Regions from separate parts of the Salinicola sp. CPA57 genome, predicted to be linked through region 1. Evidence: predicted binding sites of a transcription regulator. Region 1 holds the regulator's gene; the other holds the start of a gene.
The links. Region 1 encodes sigma-54, which starts transcription at its own class of promoters, with help from an activator protein. Its sites were predicted from a motif close to TGGCACNNNNNTTGCTNT; they were not measured.

Region 1 (3,452 bases):
TATCTCGATTCGCGCCGCATCCAGGCCCGGGCCAGCCAGGATAGCGATGGCAACAGTGACGGTCGCGTCCGCATGACGTTGACGCCACGTGACGCCTCTCCGTCGTCTCAATAGCCGCCCTGACAGTCAATCGTTCGCGCAATCTTCTCGAGCCATCGGCCAAGTCACCGTTCCAGCCATGAATTGAGCGCCGATTCGGGACCGACACCGGTGATGACTACCGGCCCCGGATCACGTTGCGTCGCGCTGCCACAAGGATCGTATCCATGAAAACGCTAACGGCCACCAATCTGGCCAAGAGCTACAAGGGACGTCGCGTCGTCCATGATTTCAGCCTGACTCTTCGCCAGGGCAGCATCGTTGGGCTCCTCGGCCCCAATGGCGCGGGCAAGACAACGTCGTTCTACATGATCGTCGGCCTGGTCAAGGCCGATGCCGGCAGCGTCCATATCGACGAGCGGGACCTCAGCCGCGCCCCGATGCACGACCGCGCTCAGGCCGGGATCGGTTATCTGCCGCAGGAAGCCTCGATCTTCCGCAAACTGAGCGTCGCCGACAACATCATGGCGATCCTCGAGACCCGCAAGGACCTGGATCGTGCCGGACGACGCGCCCAGCTCGAGCGGCTTCTCGGCGACTTTCACATCGAGCATATTCGTGACAATCTCGGGATGAGCCTATCCGGTGGCGAGCGTCGACGCGTCGAGATCGCGCGCGCGCTGGCCACGGAGCCGGCCTTCGTGCTGCTCGATGAACCCTTCGCGGGTGTCGACCCGATCTCGGTCGGCGATATCAAGAGCATCATTCGCCAACTCCGTGACCGCGAAATCGGCGTTCTGATCACCGATCACAACGTGCGGGAGACGCTGGACATCTGCGACAACGCCTATATCGTCGGCGACGGCCAGATCATCGCCGAGGGCCGCCCGGAAGCGATCCTCGACAACCAGCGCGTTCGCGACGTCTATCTGGGTCACGAATTCCGCTTATAGTCCGCCATCCTTGCTCTCGTACGGCATGCCACCGGTGGCTGGAGTCACTCACCCCGCCACGGGTGGCATGTATATTGCATAAAACGTTGCATGTCGTTAAATCAACCAGTAACGTAACGTTTCTCTCGTTGATCGTGACGCCCCTTCTCCATGTCCATGAAGCCCTCGCTGCAACTTAGAGTCGGCACCCAGTTGACCATGACGCCTCAGCTTCAGCAGGCGATTCAACTGCTTCAGCTGTCGACGCTCGATCTCTGCCAGGAGATTCAGCAAGCGCTCGAGTCCAATCCGATGCTGGAGCTGGAGGAGCCGTATGAGGAACTCGAGAGTTCGGAGACCCAGGAGGACGAGTGGGCCACCGATATCCCCGACGAATTGACGCTCGACAGCGACTGGAGCGACACCTACCAGGACGCTACCGCCGGCGCGCTGGGCAACGGTAGCGGCAGCGAAGACGCACCAGATTTCGATCGCAACGCCGCCGCCGTCGGGCTCCACGACCATCTGCTGTGGCAACTGGCGATGGGCGATTTCGATGACCGCGAGCGGGAGCTGGGTGAGTGCCTGATCGACGCGATCAATGACGACGGCTACTTCATCGGTTCGCTCGACGAGCTGACGATCAGTCTCCGCGCCCAGCGCAGCGACAGCATCAGCACGGCCGATCTCGAACACATGCTGATGCGACTGCAGCAGTTCGACCCCACCGGTGTCGGTGCCCGCGATCTGCGTGAATGTCTGCTGCTACAGCTGGGCACGCTGGATGGCGATACCCCGCTGCTACCGCAAGCCAAACGCCTGGTGCGACAATTCCTCGAAGCGCTGGCCGGCGATGATCGACGGCTGCTCAAACGACGCCTGCGACTCGAGGACGACGAGCTCGACCGTGTCATCAAACTGATTCGCACGCTGGACCCTCGGCCCGGTCAGGGCTTCGATATCCGTCGCGACGATTACGTGATTCCCGATCTCGTCGCCACGCCCTCTCCGGCAGGCTGGCGCATCGAGCTCAACGCCGAGGCCTTGCCCCGGCTGCGTATCCAGCCCGACTACGCTGCGCTGATCAAACGGGCCGACAAGAGCGACGACAACACCTTCCTGCGCCAGCATCTGCAGGAGGCCCGCTGGTTGCTCAAGAGCCTGTCCAGCCGCAACGATACGCTGCTGCGTGTCGGCAGGGAGATCATGGCGCGCCAGATCGACTTTCTCGATCGCGGAGAAGAAGCGATGAGACCGCTGATTCTGGCCGACATCGCCGGCAGCGTCGACATGCACGAGTCGACGATCTCCCGTGTCACGACGCAAAAGTATATCCACACCCCGCGCGGCGTATTCGAGCTCAAGTATTTCTTCTCGAGCCAGGTTGGCGGCCAGCGCGGTGACGGCGACAGCCATTCGAGTACCGCGATCCGCGCCCGGATCAAGAAGTTCATCGGCGAAGAGCCCCCCAGGAAACCACTATCCGACAGCAAACTGGTGGAACTGCTCGCCCAGTCCGATATCTGCGTCGCCCGGCGCACCGTGGCCAAATACCGGGAAGCGATGGGCATTCCCTCATCGAGTGAACGCAAACGCCTGTCCTGACGTCATACTATCGTCACGCCGATTCGGCGAGACGCATCGATTGGCACTCGCCAATCCGATCCCGATCCATCACGATGCCTTTGCAGTGCCCTGAAAAGGGTTACAATCAGAAGTGCCATCTGCCGCAACAGGAGTGTGTCATGCAAGTGAACGTTACCGGCCACCATGTCGACCTGACCGATGCCCTCCGAGACTACGTCGGAGAAAAACTCGTTCGTTTGGAGCGTCACTACGACAACATCACCAATGTCCAGGTTACCCTGAGTGTGGAGAAGGAGCGCCAACAGGCCGCCGGGACCTTGCATGCCGCCGGCGCCGATCTACACGCCGACGCCAGCGATACCGACATGTATGCCGCCATCGATTCGCTCGCCGACAAACTCGACCGCCAACTGGTCAAACACAAAGAGAAGGCACAAGCCCGCGCCCAAGGCGCCGGCGCCCGTTAACGCCTGATGATGACACTGGAAAAGATCCTGCCCCCCGAACGCACCCTTTACGGGGTCACGGGGGGCAGCAAAAAACGTCTGCTGGAATTCTTCAGCACCTTCGTCGCCCAAAACACACCCAGCCTGGATAGCCAGGAAGTCTTCAGCCGCCTGATCGGTCGCGAGCGATTGGGCAGCACGGGGATCGGCAACGGCGTTGCCATTCCCCATGCCCGCAGCCCGCACTGCAAGGTGCCGATCGCGGGATTCATGCGCCTGGAAGATGCCATCGACTTCGATGCGATCGATGGCGAGCCGGTGGATCTGGTATTCGTGCTGCTGGTCCCGGAAGAAGCGGACGACACGCACCTTTCATTGCTGGCAGAGGTCGCCGGCATCATGAATCAGAGCAGCGTCAGGCAGCAGCTGCGCCACGCCGAATCACAGC
Region 2 (3,452 bases), on a different contig from region 1:
GGATGCTTGAAAAATAGAACCGACACAGAAGTGATTCCTGGCCAGCTTGCCGAAAAAGCCATGCATTTACAGAACCCGAATGCCAGCAAGGGCCACAGAATATTGACACCTTCCCTATGCGAAGTGGGTTTCTCCAGCATTTCTTGATGCAGAAGAGACCCTTTTTCAACTTGTCTTCGTCCCAAAAAGTTTTGGTCTTGACCCGATACCGATTATAAAGAGGTTGGTCGGTGAATCCTTCGCATCTGCAAAAGCATGCCTGCCTCTATATGTGGCCATGGAAAATCTCCCTGGCTTCTGTCTGAAAAGTTGGCTCTCATACACCGCTCGATGCAGGCCAATGTCACCATGGTCCTGAAGCTGCGGGCCAGCTTGTCATAACGAATATTCCACCGACGCTTTCCTCGTCGCGGACGCCCCATGGTCTATGGTGGAGAATATCCTCGAACATCTGTCAACGCGGGTCTGAAAGCTCGTAACGGCCTGCCATGACTCTCTCCTGTTCAGTGACAGGGACAGCGTAGCAACCCTGGCTTTTCAGACAGAGCCTAAGGGTGCAGGTTGCCCAATAGCCAATCGAACAGCCGGCCGGGACTGTTGGCAATCGGCTGCGTAATCACGAAACGTGGCAGGAGCACGGTATCGACCGGTGGCTCCAGCCAGCCCGCGCGGCGGGTCAACACGCGCTCGATATCCGCACTTGCCGCCAGCTGCATCAAGGCGTCGTCCGGGAACTCGTCGACAGCGGCGGCGATCGGCAACGGGTGGCGGCATAGAACCGAAAGCTGGTGACGACTTTCGCGTAGTCGAGCCAGTGCTCGGGCATCACGAGGTACCGATCGGGGCGGCATCAGGCTGCCGAAGCGAAACAGCCCGCCCTGCTCGAGACGACGGATGCTGAACGCATCCAGCGCTTCGTCGGTGAACGTCGTTTCGGTACCCAGGCCAGCCGCAACAGCGCATAGCGTGGCGGCCGACTCCGACTGATCGAGCTCATCGATGTAGTTCCTGATGGCTTGGCTGTAGCGTTCGTCTCGCTGGCCGGTGACGATCGGAGGCGCCGGCAGGCCAGCCTCGGCGAGCCGCCGATGGGCAGTGTCGGCCGTTTCTTCGCGCCACAGGGATTCGCTCAGCGCTTCGTGCCAAGTGCTCCAGGCCTGCTGGGTGACCGGACAGGGGAGAAAGACATTGGCCGGCAGGGCCAGCCGTTCCAGTATCGGCGAGACCTGCCTGAGGGTATCGCGCCAGCCGCCGTCGAACGTGAGCGCGACTCTCGGCAGTTGATCGTGGTGCAGTTGAAGCACGCTTTCGAGGCTGACGATCTGCGCGCTTTCGCTGAGACTTTCCAGCAGCTGCCGAAAACTGTCCGGGCCCAGGCACCAGTCTGCCCGATGAGGCAGGCGGGCTTCGGCTTCGTCATCCAGCACTCGGCGCAGCGCGAGTATCGCGCTTCGCCCCCACAGCGGTTCACTCAGGCTGAGACGCCAGTGACCGCGTAGGCGCTGTACCACATCCTGTGTGCGATCCAGCCTGGGCATGAGTCATTCCATTACTGAAGTCATTGAGCGCCACCAAGCAAGGCGTCCGTCGATAGTATTCGTTACGAGCGTATCCGTCGCTATCCGTTGAAAGAGTCCTGTGAACGAGTCCCGTGAAAGGGTCCTGTAAAAGGGTCCCTTGAAAGCGTTTGCAAGCAGAGCCTGCACCGAGTTGGAGTGCATTGAAACAGTATCCGTTGCCCGACGATGTTCGGCAAAGTTTCCGGCAATGCTCGCAAAGTGTTGTTTTGGTGCACACGATCAGTCTAGTGCACCAAATTGATGCCTATGAGAATTTTCAAGCATCCTTGGCCAGCGAATTTCCCCTCGTGCAGCAGTTTCGATTCCGCGGCAAGGTTTAAAAATCTCCGTCACATCATGTGGTTAATGAATCTGATCGTGGCTATGCCTCATTTTGGCACATTCTCTGCATGTCCATGTAAAAACGGTGTGCGCGTGGGCAAGAGCGCCGACTTCGTGCTACAAAACACGCATGCCAAAAAACGGTGTTGGATATTCGCCAACGAATCGAGCCATGGCTCACAGTGGAGGAAGACATGTCTGAGAAAACCCTCGCCCTCATCGAAGAACACGACGTCAAGTGGGTGGATCTGCGCTTTACCGATACCAAGGGCAAGGAGCAGCACGTCACCATTCCTGCCAGCGCCATCGATACGGAATTCTTCGAAGACGGCCAGATGTTCGACGGCTCTTCCATCGAAGGCTGGAAGGGCATCAACGAGTCCGACATGATTCTGCGCCCGGAAGACGGAACCGCATTCCTCGACCCGTTCACCGAAGACTCCACCCTGATTCTGCGCTGCGATATCATCGAGCCGGCGACCATGCAGGGTTACGAGCGTGATCCGCGCTCCATCGCCAAGCGCGCCGAAGCCTATCTGAACAGCACCGGTCTGGGCGACACCGCGTTCTTCGGTCCGGAACCCGAGTTCTTCATCTTCGACGAAGTGCATTGGAAGACCGATATCGAAGGCTCCATGTACAAGATCTCCTCCGAAGAGGGCGCCTGGTCCACCGATCGTCAGGTCGAGGGTGGCAACCTGGCACACCGTCCGCGCGTCAAGGGGGGCTACTTCCCGGTGCCGCCGGTCGACAGCTTCCACGACATTCGCAGCGCGATGTGCAACACGCTGCAGGCGATCGGCCAGAGCGTCGAAGTGCATCACCACGAAGTGGCCAACGCCGGTCAGAACGAAATCGGCGTCAAGTTCAACACGCTGGTGAAGAAGGCCGACGAAGTTCAGGAGATGAAGTACGTCATCCACAACGTCGCGCATGCCTACGGCAAGACGGCAACCTTCATGCCCAAGCCACTGGTCGGCGACAACGGTTCCGGGATGCACGTTCACCAGTCTTTCTGGAAGGACGGCACCAACCAGTTCGCGGGCGACGAGTACGCCGGCCTGTCCGAAATGGCACTGTATTACATTGGCGGTATCATCAAGCATGCGCGTGCGCTGAACGCCTTCACCAACGCTTCGACCAACTCCTACAAGCGTCTGGTGCCGGGCTTCGAAGCGCCGGTCATGCTGGCCTACAGTGCGCGTAACCGCTCTGCGTCCATTCGTATTCCGTACACCTCCAACCCCAAGGGCAAGCGCGTCGAGACCCGTTTCCCCGACCCGACTGCCAACCCGTACCTGGCGTTCTCTGCGATGCTGATGGCCGGTATCGACGGGATCAAGAACAAGATTCATCCTGGCGATGCCATGGACAAGAATTTGTACGATCTGCCGCCGGAAGAAGGCAAGAAGGTCCCGACCGTGGCGACCAGCCTCGATCAGGCCCTGGAAGCGCTCGACGCCGATCGTGCCTTCCTGACCGAAGGTGGCGTGTTCACCGACGACATGATCGATGCCTACATCGCGCTGAAGAACGAGGACGTCGAGCGTC

Region 2: a site for sigma-54 is predicted at 1,955-1,972, ahead of glnA (glutamate--ammonia ligase). Genes of this name have one in related genera too.

The regions. Positions count from the first base shown of each region.
Region 1 covers NZ_PZJR01000012.1:26,282-29,733, reverse strand. Annotated here, with positions in the region: gene lptA (lipopolysaccharide transport periplasmic protein LptA) at 1-114, shown strand, start outside; gene lptB (LPS export ABC transporter ATP-binding protein) at 267-992, shown strand; gene DOM36_RS14790 (RNA polymerase factor sigma-54) at 1,143-2,576, shown strand; gene raiA (ribosome-associated translation inhibitor RaiA) at 2,717-3,025, shown strand; gene ptsN (PTS IIA-like nitrogen regulatory protein PtsN) at 3,035-3,452, shown strand, end outside.
Region 2 covers NZ_PZJR01000017.1:106,688-110,139, forward strand. Annotated here, with positions in the region: gene iolB (5-deoxy-glucuronate isomerase) at 1-17, shown strand, start outside; partial or broken gene DOM36_RS18075 (IS5/IS1182 family transposase) at 294-383, opposite strand; gene DOM36_RS18080 (polysaccharide deacetylase family protein) at 549-1,538, opposite strand; gene glnA (glutamate--ammonia ligase) at 2,096-3,452, shown strand, end outside.